3 regions of the Methylobacterium sp. SD274 genome follow, and region 3 is predicted to be linked to each of the others. Evidence: predicted binding sites of a transcription regulator. Region 3 holds the regulator's gene; each other region holds the start of a gene.

Region 1 (4,210 bases), on a different contig from region 3:
TTTCGGAGGGACCGTCGCGGTCGCTGCGCCCTGCCCTTTCCCCGGTCGCTATCCGTACCCCTGCTGGCACTCTGAAGGAGTTGCGGCGCAATGGGGGCGAGTTCCACGACGCCGGTTCGACAGGGCCGCCATTCAACGGCGACGGAGGGGGATCCAGTGTCCAGCTGGAAAGGTCGAGCGGTCAGCTTCCGACCCGGCCACCGCCTCGCTTCGTGATGGCGACGATGGCCGGCCGGGGCGGCATCGCATCGTCGAAATCCGGCCACCGGGTCGAAGGTGCCTCGAACGTGGCGGGAGCGGCCTTCGGATCCTCCTCGTCGGCCTCGCCGGGATGCTGGACGGCGACGAAGAACGTGGTGTCGTCCGGTGTGAAGTAGGGGCCGCACATCTCCGCGCCGTTGGGCACCCGGAAGAAGTGCTTGCCGGTTCCCCGTCCCTGCCCGTCCGTCTCCATGGCCCAGATTCCGTCGTTCCGGCCCGTCTTCGATGGCGAGTTCCCGTCGGTGGCGACCCAGAGCCGACCCTGTCCGTCGACCGAGCAATTGTCCGGCATGCCGAACCAGCCGTCCTTCGTCGTCGCGGAGGAGAAGGTGGCGCCGACCGTAGCGATGGAGGGATCGCCGCATTTGACGAGGATCTCCCAGGCGAAGCCCGGTGCCGCATGGTCGCCCTCGTCGGGGGTCAGCTCCACGATGTGGCCGAAGCGGTTGTCGGGCCTCGGATTGGCGGCGTTCACCTCGTCGGGTTTGCGTTTCACGTTGTTGGTGAGCATGACATAGACCTTGCCGGTCTTCGGATTGGCCTCGACGTCTTCCGGGCGATCCATCTTGGTGGCGCCGAGGAGGTCGGCGGCACGCCGTGCCTCGATGACCACGTCGGCCTGGGAGCGGAACCCGTTCTCCGTCGTCAGGGGGCCTTGTCCGAAGACCAGCGGCATCCAGGCGCCGCGTCCGTCGGCATCGAACCGGGCGACGTGGAGCGTGCCGGAATCGAGGATATCGCGGTTGGCCTGCCGGTCGGCGAGATTTACGGCCGCGTCCGTCACGAACTTGTAGACGTAGTCGAAACGCTCGTCGTCGCCCTGGTAGACCACGTAGCGGCCGCTCTTCGAGACGATGCCGGCGGCGCCTTCGTGCTTGAACCGGCCCATGGCGGTGCGCTTCGTCGGGACGGAGGCGGGATCGAACGGGTCGATCTCCACGACCCAGCCGAAGCGGTTCGGCTCGTTCGGCTCTTTGGACAGGTCGAACCGCTCATGGAAGCGGCCCCAGGCATAGGCGTTGCCGGGCAGGCCGAGACGCTTGTGGTTGGTCGCCTCAGCAGAACCCTCAGCGAGGGAGCCCGAGAAGTAATAGTTGATGTTCTCCTCGCAGGTGAGCCACGTCCCCCAGGGGGTGGTTCCGCCGGCGCAGTTGTTGATCATCCCCTTCACCGTACGGCCCACAGGATCGGCCGTCGTCTTCAGCCGGTCGGAGCCTGCGGCGGGACCGGACAAAGTCATCACCGTCTCCGCGGTGATGCGCCGGGCGTGAGGCGAGTTCGGCACCACGGCCCATTTGCCGTCCGTTCGCTTCACCTCGATCACCGATCCGCCATGGGCGGCCATCTCGATATCGACGAGCTCGCGGTTCATGCCCTTGAACGCAACGGTCTTGATATCCTGGCGGCCGAGGCCGGGGAACATCAGCTCCTCGTTGGTGTATTCGTGATTGACCACGAGAAGTCCGTGCGCCGCCGGATCGGCGGCGCCGGGCATCGGGAAATAACCGACGAAGTCGTTGTTGTAGCCGAATTGCCGGGCCTGGGCCTCCGCCGACTGGTTCCGCGGATCGAAAGCAGGCGCGCCAGGCAGGACTGGATCGCCCCAGCGGATCAGGATGTCGGCATCGTGCCCCTCGGCCACGTGATGGTGGGTGTCCGAACCCGCTTCGATCTCCTTGAACGGGAACGGCGTCGCCCGTCCCTGCGCCGCCGCAGCCGGGGCGGCCGCGAGCGCGCGGGGCGTCACCACCGCCGCGATGGCGCCGACCCCGAGGAGACCGCGCAGGAGGTCGCGCCGGTCGAACCGCGCGGCGACCACATCGCCGAACGTGGCGTTGCCGCTCGTATTCGTGCCTGCATCCTCGCCGTCTTCGGCGGCCTGCGAGCGGGTGCGCAGCGGCTCGGTCATGGTGGAACTCGTCCTGTGACTTAGGTGACGGATTCCTAGGAGCCGGACATGGCGGGGCGATGACGGGTCGGATTGGGAACCAATCTCTGGTTTGTGCGTTTCCGCACATAGAGCCGATCGGTGGGAGAGCGACATGGCGCCCTCTGCAGCCTTGAGAATGGTGCGCCACGACGATCTCATCCGCGCGTCGCAGGCTGCGGGTCGTGCCTTCTCGCCGATCGAGGACGGAGCCGACGACGGATCGACGGCATCCTCCAAATTTCTTGCTCTCTCGGCGGTGTCTCTTGCGGGCTTCCTCGCGAGCTTCGGAGCCTTCCTCTTTTTCGTCTGAGGGCAGCGCAGCCCTAAAGGTCGAGGGAGCCGTCTGCTCGCCGACGAAGCTATGCCTGGCTCAAGCCGACCGAACCATCATATCGCAAGGAAAACAGCCTGCCGAAGGGTGAGAGGGTAGTCTTTGACCCGACCCTTCAGCCTCCTGCCTCGCCAATCGTCGGCTCAGCTTTTCAGGCCGCCACGGACCCGGTAGCCAGCCCTCCGAAGCGGCGGTCGCGATTGCGGTAGGCGGCGAGAGCGTCTTCGAGGTCTCCGGCATCGAAATCAGGCCAATGGCGGCGGGTGAAGTGAAGTTCGGCGTAGGCGCTCTCCCAGAGCAGGAAATCGGAAAGCCGCTGCTCGCCGCTGGTGCGGATCACGAGATCGACCTCGGGGACACAGGCATCGCCCGTCACCAAGGTCGAGAAGGTGGTGCGGGTCATCCCGGGATTGCTGGCGCTGGCGAGCGCGGCGGCGAGAATGGCATCGCGGGCTGAGTAATCGACGGCGATCCGCAGATGCAGGGCTTTCCCCTCGAGTGTTACGGCCTCGGCTCGGCCGATGGCGGCGGCGAGTCCCTCGGGCAAGCGGTCGCGCCGGCCGATCACGCTGAGACGTACGCCGCTTTCGACCAAACGGGCGATCTCGTTGCGCAGGTAGAGCCGGAGCAGCCCCATCAGGGCGGAGACCTCCGCCTCCGGACGTCTCCAGTTGTCGCAAGAGAAGGCATAAAGGGTGAGGGTGCCGATGGCTTGTTTCGGCGCCGCCTCCACGACCCGGCGGATCGCCTCGACGCCTTCCTTGTGACCGAGCGCGCGGGGCAGTCCGCGCCCCGAGGCCCAGCGTCCGTTGCCATCCATGATGATGCCCACATGCAGTCCGGGCGTCTGTTCGCTTTGCATCGCAGAGTTCCTTGGCAAAAAAAGACGGAGTCCAGGCGTCAGGCCGGACGCGCGACGAGGGGGAGGCCCGCGCTCTCGGCCGCCATCTCGGCGGCCTTGGCGGCGTCTCGCACCACCTGTTCGAGGACGGCGAGGTAATCGAGGAAGCGAGTCCGGCCGGTCGGCGTCAGATGGCAGGTCGTCAGCGGGCGGGTGCCACCATGACTCTTGCCCTGCCCTTTCCTGATCTCGACGAAGCCGGCCTCCTGCAACACTTGGAGGTGACGGTTGAGATTACCGTCCGTGAGGCCGCAGAGTTGCTTAAGGTCGCCGAAGGCCAGCCCCTTCGGAGCCGCCATCAGCGAGGTGAGGAGGCCGAGCCGGGCCTTCTCGTGAATGACCCGGTCGAGGCCGTCATACGCGAAGGGAGCATCACGCATCACTGTCCTCCCGGGCACGGTAGAGGATCATAGCCATCAGAAACTGGCCGACGGCGAAGGGCAGTCCCATGGTCCAGGGCGAGAGGATGTGGTCGGCGCTCGCCAGCATGAGCACTGCGAGGCCCGCCACCATGTACCAGGCGCCGGGCAGCGCGATGCCTTTCGGAAGGGACCGCACCGAGGCGAAGAGCCCGAGACTCACCAGCATCTGCCACAGCCCCGGCAGCATCCACAGGGATTCCGGCGAAACCTGTACCAGGACCAGGGCGAGGCAGGCGCCCGCCGCGCCGGCGGGCAGGAACTGCTCCACCGCGTTCACGATCGCCGTGTCGGTGAGCCCCGCATGGTCGCGACGCGAACGGGCTCGCATCTCGGCGCCGATCAGGCCGGCGGAGGCCAGGGCGGTG
Region 2 (4,210 bases), on a different contig from region 3:
CGGGCGGGTCATAGTTCTATCCGCGAATGTGAGAAACCAGGCATTTATCTGAAGCGAAAGCCTCAAATGAATACATTATTGCAGCAAGCACATCATCATTCACTGCTTGTGCTTCATCTTTGATAGATGAAATCTCTTACAAACCGGTCCTATAGTCAAAGGAATGGAAATACATTTTCTTGCCGCAGATAAGGACAATCTTTCGATAGGCAGCCGGTCAGCGAGAACATTCTATTTCCTCCCCGTCGGCCCCGCCTCGGTGAGACGATCACCCGGGGTGCATCGGACGCGTCGCGGAGCCGACCTTCGCCACAGGGTGCCGACCGCCGGCCCCTCCGTGAACGACGGGGTATCGGGGGTTTTCCCTCGCCGAATGTTTCATCGCCGCCTGGGCCTCCCGCGCTGCCGTCAACGGCCCTAGCTATCGATGCGCGAGCGATGGTAATCCCGCGTTCAGTGGTGACGGACAGAGACTCGGCCCCGGCCCGGACAGGGCGTGGCAGGGCATCTCGGATGACAGGTGGGAACCAGGCGATGACCGGCTTCGACGCTTCGACCTCTCCTTTCGCCGGACCGTCATTGCCGCGTCCGTCATCGCAGCTGGTCACCGTCTTCGGCGGTTCGGGCTTCCTCGGACGCCATGTGGTGCGGGCGCTGGCCAAGCGCGGCTACCGTATCCGGGTCGCGGTCCGGCGGCCGGACCTCGCCCTGTTCCTGCAGCCTCTCGGCAAGGTCGGGCAGATCGTCGCCGTGCAGGCGAACCTGCGCTACCCGGATTCCATCGCCAGGGCGGTGGAGGGAGCCGACGCGGTGGTGAACCTCGTCGGCATCCTCCAGGAGACCGGCAGGCAGGGATTCCTCACGCTTCAGGCCGAAGGGGCGGGCGAGATCGCCCGTGCCGCCGCCGCAATCGGCGCGCCCCTGGTCCACGTCTCGGCCATCGGGGCGGACCCGCATTCCGACTCTCTCTACGCGCGCTCGAAGGCGCTGGGCGAGGCGAAGGTGCTGGCGGCCCAGCCCCGGGCTGTGGTCCTGCGTCCCTCCCTGGTCTTCGGCCCCGGAGACAGCTTCTTCAACCGTTTCGCGTCGCTCGCCCGCGTGCTCCCGGTCCTCCCCCTCGCCGGAGCCGAGACGCGCTTCCAGCCGGTCTTCGTCGGCGATGTGGCCGAGGCCGTGGCCCGCGCGGTGGACGGGCAGGCCGAGGCCGGCCGCGTCTACGAACTCGGCGGCCCGGAGGTCGAGACCCTCGACGGCCTCGTCCGCTACATGCTGAAGACCACCCGCCGCCGCCGCCTCGTCGTCGACCTGCCCAAACCCATCGCCATGCTGCAGGCCCGCGTGATCGAGACCGTGGACACGCTGAGCCTCGGCCTGCTGCCGGACAGCCTCAAGCTCACCCGCGACCAGGTCACGCTGCTCCAGACCGACAACGTGGTCTCGGAAGCCGCCAAGGCGGAAGGCCGCACGCTGGACGGGCTCGGCATCCTGCCCACCGCGATGGCCGCCATCGTGCCCGGCTACCTCTGGACCTTCCGCAAGGCGGGCCAGTTCTCGAAGGAGGCCTTCACCGCCTCAGAGGAGGAGGCCGCAGAGCCGTCCTCCCCGCCGGTCGCCCGGCCGAGCGGTCCCCCGATCGGCCCCGATGCGGCGGCCCCGAGCCGGATGGGCGTACGCTGGGGCACGCGGGGATAGTACGCCGTCTGGAGTGGCGGCGCAGAACGGATGAAATCCGAAACCGGGCGAATGTTTGAAACAGACAGGTTGTGTGTAGCCGCGAAGTTTCGTCTTAGCCCGGAGAAAAGCGTCACCTGCATTGGCGTGCAGGGCTGCGCGGCTACGACGGCACCCAGAAGCTGGCCGGGCACAAACGCGTGGCGTTGATCGATACCGAAGGGCATGTCCTGGCTTCAGCGAACGTGCAGGATCGCGTTGCGCTGGTTGCCCTTGATGACGGCAAAAAGAGATGGTCCAGCCTGCACTCAGCCAAATTCGACGGTGCCTCACGGTCGAGCGCCGCCAGGATTGGTGCCTGATCCAGGGCACGCGCCCCCCCGTCTTCGAGAAGCCGCCGGGTCAGAGCGGCCCTCATTCTGAGCTTGTCGAAGGATGCCGTGCTGGAACAGCGCCGAGTCGTTGAATGGATTTTCGGTGGGCTTCGCCATTGGGGCGGCCCGCACCGCCAACGTGCCGAACGCCCTGGATGTCGCAACCAGACGGCTCGCCTGCGTCGCCGTCCTCCCGGCCAAAAATGCCCTCGACAATCCCGCATGAGAATGCACGCCAATACAAGCTCTAGGGAGCTCGTTGCCGTCGCCGAGGAGGTCTCCTTACTGTCATGCAGTTGTGATCCAAGGGCCTGGATCATTCCCATTCATCAGGAAGGCAATGTTATGGACGGCACGCGCGCCGGGACTCGTCCTTTCGATATCGAGGCTATTCGTCGAGAGATGGCCGACGACTTCGATGAAGAATTGGAGATGGAACTAGAAGACGAGCGCCTTGAGCGACTGGTTAGCAAAATCGATGCAAGCCCGCGTCCGCCCAGCATGGACCGGCGAGTCTATTTCCGTGAGCTGTTTCGGCTCCAACACGAGCTGGTTCGTCTGCAGGATTGGGTCCAGGCCCAGAAGCTCCGCGTGGTCGTGATCTTCGAAGGGCGGGATTCGGCTGGTAAGGGCGGCGCCATCAAGCGCATCACCCAGCGTCTCAATCCGCGCGTCTGTCGCGTTGCCGCGCTTCCGGCTCCCAGCGAGCGCGAGCGCACGCAATGGTATTTCCAGCGCTACGTCGCGCATCTGCCGGCGGGCGGCGAGATAGTGCTGTTCGACCGCTCCTGGTACAATCGCGCCGGCGTCGAGCGCGTGATGGGGTTCTGCACCCCGGACCAGTACGAAGAGTTCTTCCAGTCCGCGCCGGAATTCGAGCGCATGCTGGTGCGGTCCGGCATCATCGTGTTGAAATACTGGTTCTCAATCACCGATCAGGAGCAGGAACTGCGCTTCAACATGCGCATCCACGATCCCCTGAAGCAGTGGAAGCTCTCGCCGATGGACGTCGAATCCCGTCGCCGTTGGGAGGATTATACCAAGGCGAAGGAAGTGATGCTCGCCCGCACGCACATTCCCGAGGCGCCCTGGTGGGTGGTCGAGGCCGTAGACAAGAAGAAGGCCCGCCTCAACTGCATCAGCCATCTCCTCACGCAGATCCCCTATGGCGACGTGGAGCACCCGCCGGTGCATCTGCCCGAGCGCATGCGCCACGAGGATTACGCCCGCCAGCCGGTTCCGCAGGATATGTTCGTCCCGGCGCTGTTCTGATCGGAGCCGAGGGCATCGAAGGCCGCCTGTCCGGTCTCCCCGCGGTTGCCCAAAGCGGCACGGATGGGCAAGACCTGTGTCGAAGAGGCCGATGAACGGCCGGTCCGGCATGGGAACCCCGCATGAGCGCCACCGACGAGATTCTGTTCGAAACCGACGATGCCGGCATCGCCCGCATCGTCCTCAACCGGCCACAGGCACGAAACGCCCTGACCTTCGCGATGTATCAGGGCCTCATCGACCTGTGCGGGCGGATCGAGTCAGACGAACGGATCAAGGTTCTCGTCATTACCGGCGCCGGTGAGAAGGCCTTCGCCGCCGGCACCGATATCGCCCAGTTCCGGGACTTCTCCAGCCCGGAGGACGCCCTTGGATACGAGCGCTTCATGGACAAGGTCCTCGGCACGCTCGAGCGTCTGCGCGTGCCGGTCATCGCCGCTGTCGCCGGCGCTTGTACCGGCGGCGGTGCCGCCATCGCGGCTTCCTGCGACCTACGCATCGCCACACGCGATGCCCGGTTCGGCTTTCCCATTGCGCGGACGCTCGGCAATTGCCTGTCCATGTCGAACCTTCAGCGCCTGTCCGGCCTCATCGGTCCCGCACGGGTGAAGGACATGATCTTCACCGCTCGGTTGTTCGGCGCGGAGGAGGCGCTTTCGGCCGGTCTCGTCGGCGAAGTCGTGGAAGATGCCGCCGCTCTCGCCGCCAGGGCGACGGAACTCGCGACGCAGCTTGCCGGCCATGCACCGCTGACCCTGCGCGCCACGAAGGAAGGTCTGCGCCGCCTCGCCGCCGAGGAGGAGGCATCGGAACGGCCCGACGACGATCTCATCCTTATGTGCTACACAAGCGCCGATTTCCGCGAGGGCATGGAGGCGTTCCTGGCCAAGCGC
Region 3 (4,210 bases):
CGTCCATTGACCGTGGCCCCTGTCCGCGAGCCGCCCGGCCCCCGTCGCGGCCATCGCTCCCGCCAGGCCTACGAGGCCGAACAGGCCGATCCAGGTATGGGAATAGGAGAAGGGCGGCACACTGAGCGGCAGCACCAGCGCGGTCCAGAATGTGCTGAACGACGCAAAGATCAGAAGCGCCAGAACACCGCGAACCAGCAAGACCGGCTCGCTGAGGAACAGGATGGGGACCGAGCGAAGTGCAGCGACGTAGCTGCCGGTTCCGGCCGGGATCCGATGCCGTGGCAGGACGCGCACGAGCAGGCCGACGAGGGCGAGCGACAGGATCGCGGAGACCAGATAGACCGCTCGCCAGCCACCGATATCGGCCAGTATCCCGGCCGCGAAGCGCGCCGCCAGGATGCCGATCACGATGCCGCTCGTGACCGTACCGACCACGCGACCTCGTTCGGTCGGTGTCGCGAGCGTCGCGGCGAATGCGACCAGGACCTGAACCACGACGGCGAGCAACCCAACCGCCGCCATGCCGGTGAACAGAATCGCTCCGGTCTCGGCCGTGGCCACCGCCACCAGCGCGAGCACCGACAGAAGCCCCTGGCCGAGGATGAGGCGACGGCGGTCGATGAGATCGCCGAGCGGCACGATGAAGATCAAGCCCAGCCCGTAGCCGACCTGGGTCAGGGTCACCACGAGCCCGATCGCGGCAGGCGAGATGCCGAACTCCTGCGCCATCGCATCGAGCAGGGGCTGGGCGTAGTAGATGTTCGCGACGCTCAAGCCGGCGGCGACGGCGAAAATCAGGATCGTTGTCCTGGGCAATGCCCCCTCCGGCTCGGTAGAGGTTCGCTCATCTTTTCCGTGCGGCATGGCGGTCCTGTCGATGACATCCAATCTGGTTTCATCTTGAGACCACTTGTGACCGGCCCATTCCAGTTCTAAATTGAGACTAGTTTGGAACGGGAGCGTACCTTCGTGGCAAAGCGCGTCAGCCTCTGGAACGCCGGGTGCCCGGTTGCGCGCGCGCTCGATGTCATTGGCGACTGGTGGTCGCTCCTCATCATCCGCGATGCTTTCGACGGTGTGAGGCGCTTCAGTGAGTTCCAGACTGGTCTCGGCATCGCCAAGGGTATGCTGGCGACCCGCCTTCGCGACCTGACCGAACGGGGAATTCTGGAGACGGCGCCCGCCTCGGACGGGACCGCCTACCGGGAATACGTCCTGACCGAGAAGGGGCGCGGCCTTTTCCTCGTCATCGTCGCGCTTCGACAATGGGGGGAGGCTCATCTCTATGAGCCGACCGATCGCCGGTCTCGCTTGGTCGATCGTGAAGTCGGGGCTCCGGTCGCTCAACTCGTATTGCGATCCGCCGATGACCGTCGTCTCGGTTGGTATGACACGCGGGTGTTGAAGCCCGACGTCACCTGACAAGGTGACGTAGCGACGTCGAAAGCGGATAAACCGCATGTTGGAGCGGTCGTTTCCGCCCATGATCAATGTCCGCTCTCAGCGGATGGCGGCAGCCGCAGGGCCCGTCGACGTCGGGTCGAAAGCGGACCCGGCAGCGGGCACCAAACGTCGGAGTTCCGCCAGCAGGTCTGACGGATTCAGACATCTGCCCGACGGCTGTTCCCTCTATCCAGGAAGATTCGACAGGCGCGACCGCCACCCGTCCCCTGGAAAAGGAGGGGAACTCATGCTGCCCGCCAGATGGGTGAATGCCTGAGCCCCCCGGGGCGAGCACATGCCGGAACGGACAGACGTCCGAGATCGAACGCGATATCTCGTGGCGGCCGGAATGGCATCGGTTCGCGAGTATCGCCCGGAGGCAAGGCCACCCGCCGTCGTCATGAAGGGGACGCTCGTTCCGGACGGAGCGGCGCGAAGCCGGCCGTGGCCTCACTCGTCCGTGGAGAACATCTCGTCGAAGGAATAGCCGGAGCCGCGCACGGTGCGGATCGGGTCGCTCTGGCGCGGGCGGTTGATCGCCTTGCGCAGGCGGCCCACATGGACGTCCACCGTGCGCTCGTCGATATAGACGTCGTGGCCCCAGACCCCGTCGAGCAGCTGCTCGCGCGAGAACACGCGGCCGGGGCTCTGCATCAGGAATTCGAGGAGCTTGAACTCGGTGGGCCCGAGATGGATCTCGCGGCCCTGCCGCCGGATGCGGTGGCTGACCCGGTCGAGTTCGATATTGCCGGCCACCAGCAGGTCCGACACATGGGTCGGCTTGGCCCGCCGCAGGAGCGCACGCACCCGCGCGAGGAGCTCGGGCACCGAGAACGGCTTGACGATGTAATCGTCGGCGCCGGTGCCGAGGCCGCGGATGCGGTCGCCCTCCTCGCCCCGCGCCGTCAGCATGATCACCGGCAGCCGCTCGGTCTCCCGCCGTGCGCGGATGCGGCGGCACAGCTCGATGCCGGACAGGCCGGGCATCATCCAATCGAGCAGGACGAGATCGGGAACCTGCTCCTGAAGGCGCAGATCGGCCTCGTCGCCCCGCGCGGCGGAATCGACGACGAAGCCCTCCGCTTCCAGGTTGTAGCGGAGGAGGAGAGTGAGGGCCTCCTCGTCCTCGACGATCAGGATGCGCGTGTTCATGCGGATGTTTTCAGGGTGATGGCGACCGTCCCGGATGGACGCGACGGCCGCGCCGAGCGTGTGCTGGAGCGGCCGGCAGGGGCAGCGATCAGGCGCTGGCGGGCATCGACACGGTGGCGTAGTTCGACGCGTCGTTCTTCGGGCGGTCCCGCTCGGCGAGCTCGTTCGTGCCGGTGACGAGATAATGGATCGTCTCGGCGATGTTGGTGGTGTGATCGCCGATCCGCTCGATGTTCTTGGCGCAGAACAGGAGATGCGTGCAGAACGAGATGTTGCGCGGATCTTCCATCATGTAGGTCAGCAGCTCGCGGAAGAGCGAGTTGTAGAGGGCGTCGATGGAATCGTCGCGCTCCCACACGTCGAGGGCGGCCTTCACGTCCTGGCTGCCATAGGCGTCGAGGACGTCCTTCAGCTGCTCCTGCACCAGATCGCCCATATGCTGGACGCCGATGACGATCTTCTGCGGCTGGATCTGATCGGCGATGGCGACCACACGCTTGGCGACGTTCTTGGACAGGTCGCCGATCCGCTCGAGATCGTTCGACACGCGGATCGCCGATACCGTCTCGCGCAGGTCGATGGACAGCGGCTGGCGCTTGGCGATGAGCAGGATCGCCCGCTCCTCGACCTCGTGCTGGATCGCGTCGAGACGCTTGTCGGCGGCGATGACAGCCTGCGCCAGGGGCACGTCCCGGCGCACCAGGGCATTGCCGGAATCGGTCATCATCTTCTCGGCGATCCCGCCCATCTCGGAAATCGAGCGGCGCAGGTTTTCCAGTTCCGTGTCGTAGGAACTGACGATGTGGTTGGGCATGCTCGCACTCCTCGACCGAGGCCGCCCCTGGCAGCCCGCATCGCATAGGATCGGGACCGGTGCCGCGGAACGCGGCCCCGGCGGGCTCAGCCGAAGCGGCCGGTGATGTAGTCCTGGGTCTGGCGCTTCTCGGGGTTCATGAAGATCCGTGTCGTCGGGCCGAACTCGACCAGTTCGCCAAGATACATGAACGCCGTGAACTGCGAGATGCGCGCGGCCTGCTGCATGTTGTGGGTCACGATGACGATCGTGAATTCCGAGCGCAGCTGCTCGATCAGCTCCTCGATGCGGCCCGTGGAGATCGGGTCGAGGGCCGAGGTCGGCTCGTCGAACAGGATCACCTCGGGACGCTGGGCGACGGTGCGGGCGATGCAGAGACGCTGCTGCTGACCGCCGGAGAGACCCATGCCGGATTGCTTGAGCTTGTCCTTCACCTCGTCCCAGAGGGCGGCCTTGCGCAAGGATTCCTCGACGCGCACGTCGAGATCGGCCTTGGGCAGCTTCTCGTAGAGACGCAGGCCGAAGGCGACGTTGTCGTAGATCGACATCGGGAAGGGCGTCGGCTTCTGGAACACCATGCCGATGCGCGAGCGCAGCTCGTTCAGATCGACCTTCGAATCGAGCACGTTCTGCCCGTCGAGGAGGATCTCACCCTCGGCGCGCTGCTCCGGATAGAGGCTGTAGATGCGGTTGAAGGTCCGCAGCAGGGTCGACTTCCCGCAGCCCGACGGGCCGATCAGGGCAGTGACCTGGCGGTCGTGGAAGTTGAGGTTGACCGACTTCAGGCCGTGGAACGAG

The links. Region 3 encodes PhoB, which activates phosphate uptake and scavenging genes when phosphate is short. Its sites were predicted from a motif close to TGTCATNNANCTGTCAT; they were not measured.
Region 1: IPV08_RS11875 (PhoX family phosphatase) is a predicted target of PhoB. The motif match lies at 2,219-2,235, and genes of this name have one in related genera.
Region 2: ppk2 (polyphosphate kinase 2) is a predicted target of PhoB. The motif match lies at 2,332-2,348, and genes of this name have one in related genera.

The regions. Positions count from the first base shown of each region.
Region 1 is NZ_JADIJP010000011.1:103,171-107,380, forward strand. Features, by position in the region: gene IPV08_RS11875 (PhoX family phosphatase) at 182-2,170, opposite strand; gene IPV08_RS11880 (hypothetical protein) at 2,304-2,501, shown strand; gene IPV08_RS11885 (di-trans,poly-cis-decaprenylcistransferase) at 2,674-3,384, opposite strand; gene IPV08_RS11890 (transcriptional regulator) at 3,423-3,803, opposite strand; gene IPV08_RS11895 (hypothetical protein) at 3,796-4,210, opposite strand, start outside.
Region 2 is NZ_JADIJP010000003.1:288,321-292,530, reverse strand. Features, by position in the region: gene sfnG (dimethylsulfone monooxygenase SfnG) at 1-12, opposite strand, end outside; gene IPV08_RS04845 (complex I NDUFA9 subunit family protein) at 535-1,692, shown strand; gene ppk2 (polyphosphate kinase 2) at 2,391-3,317, shown strand; gene IPV08_RS04835 (enoyl-CoA hydratase/isomerase family protein) at 3,440-4,210, shown strand, end outside.
Region 3 is NZ_JADIJP010000032.1:48,439-52,648, reverse strand. Features, by position in the region: gene IPV08_RS21050 (MFS transporter) at 1-867, opposite strand, end outside; gene IPV08_RS21045 (helix-turn-helix domain-containing protein) at 973-1,425, shown strand; gene phoB (phosphate regulon transcriptional regulator PhoB) at 1,897-2,598, opposite strand; gene phoU (phosphate signaling complex protein PhoU) at 2,687-3,412, opposite strand; gene pstB (phosphate ABC transporter ATP-binding protein PstB) at 3,499-4,210, opposite strand, start outside.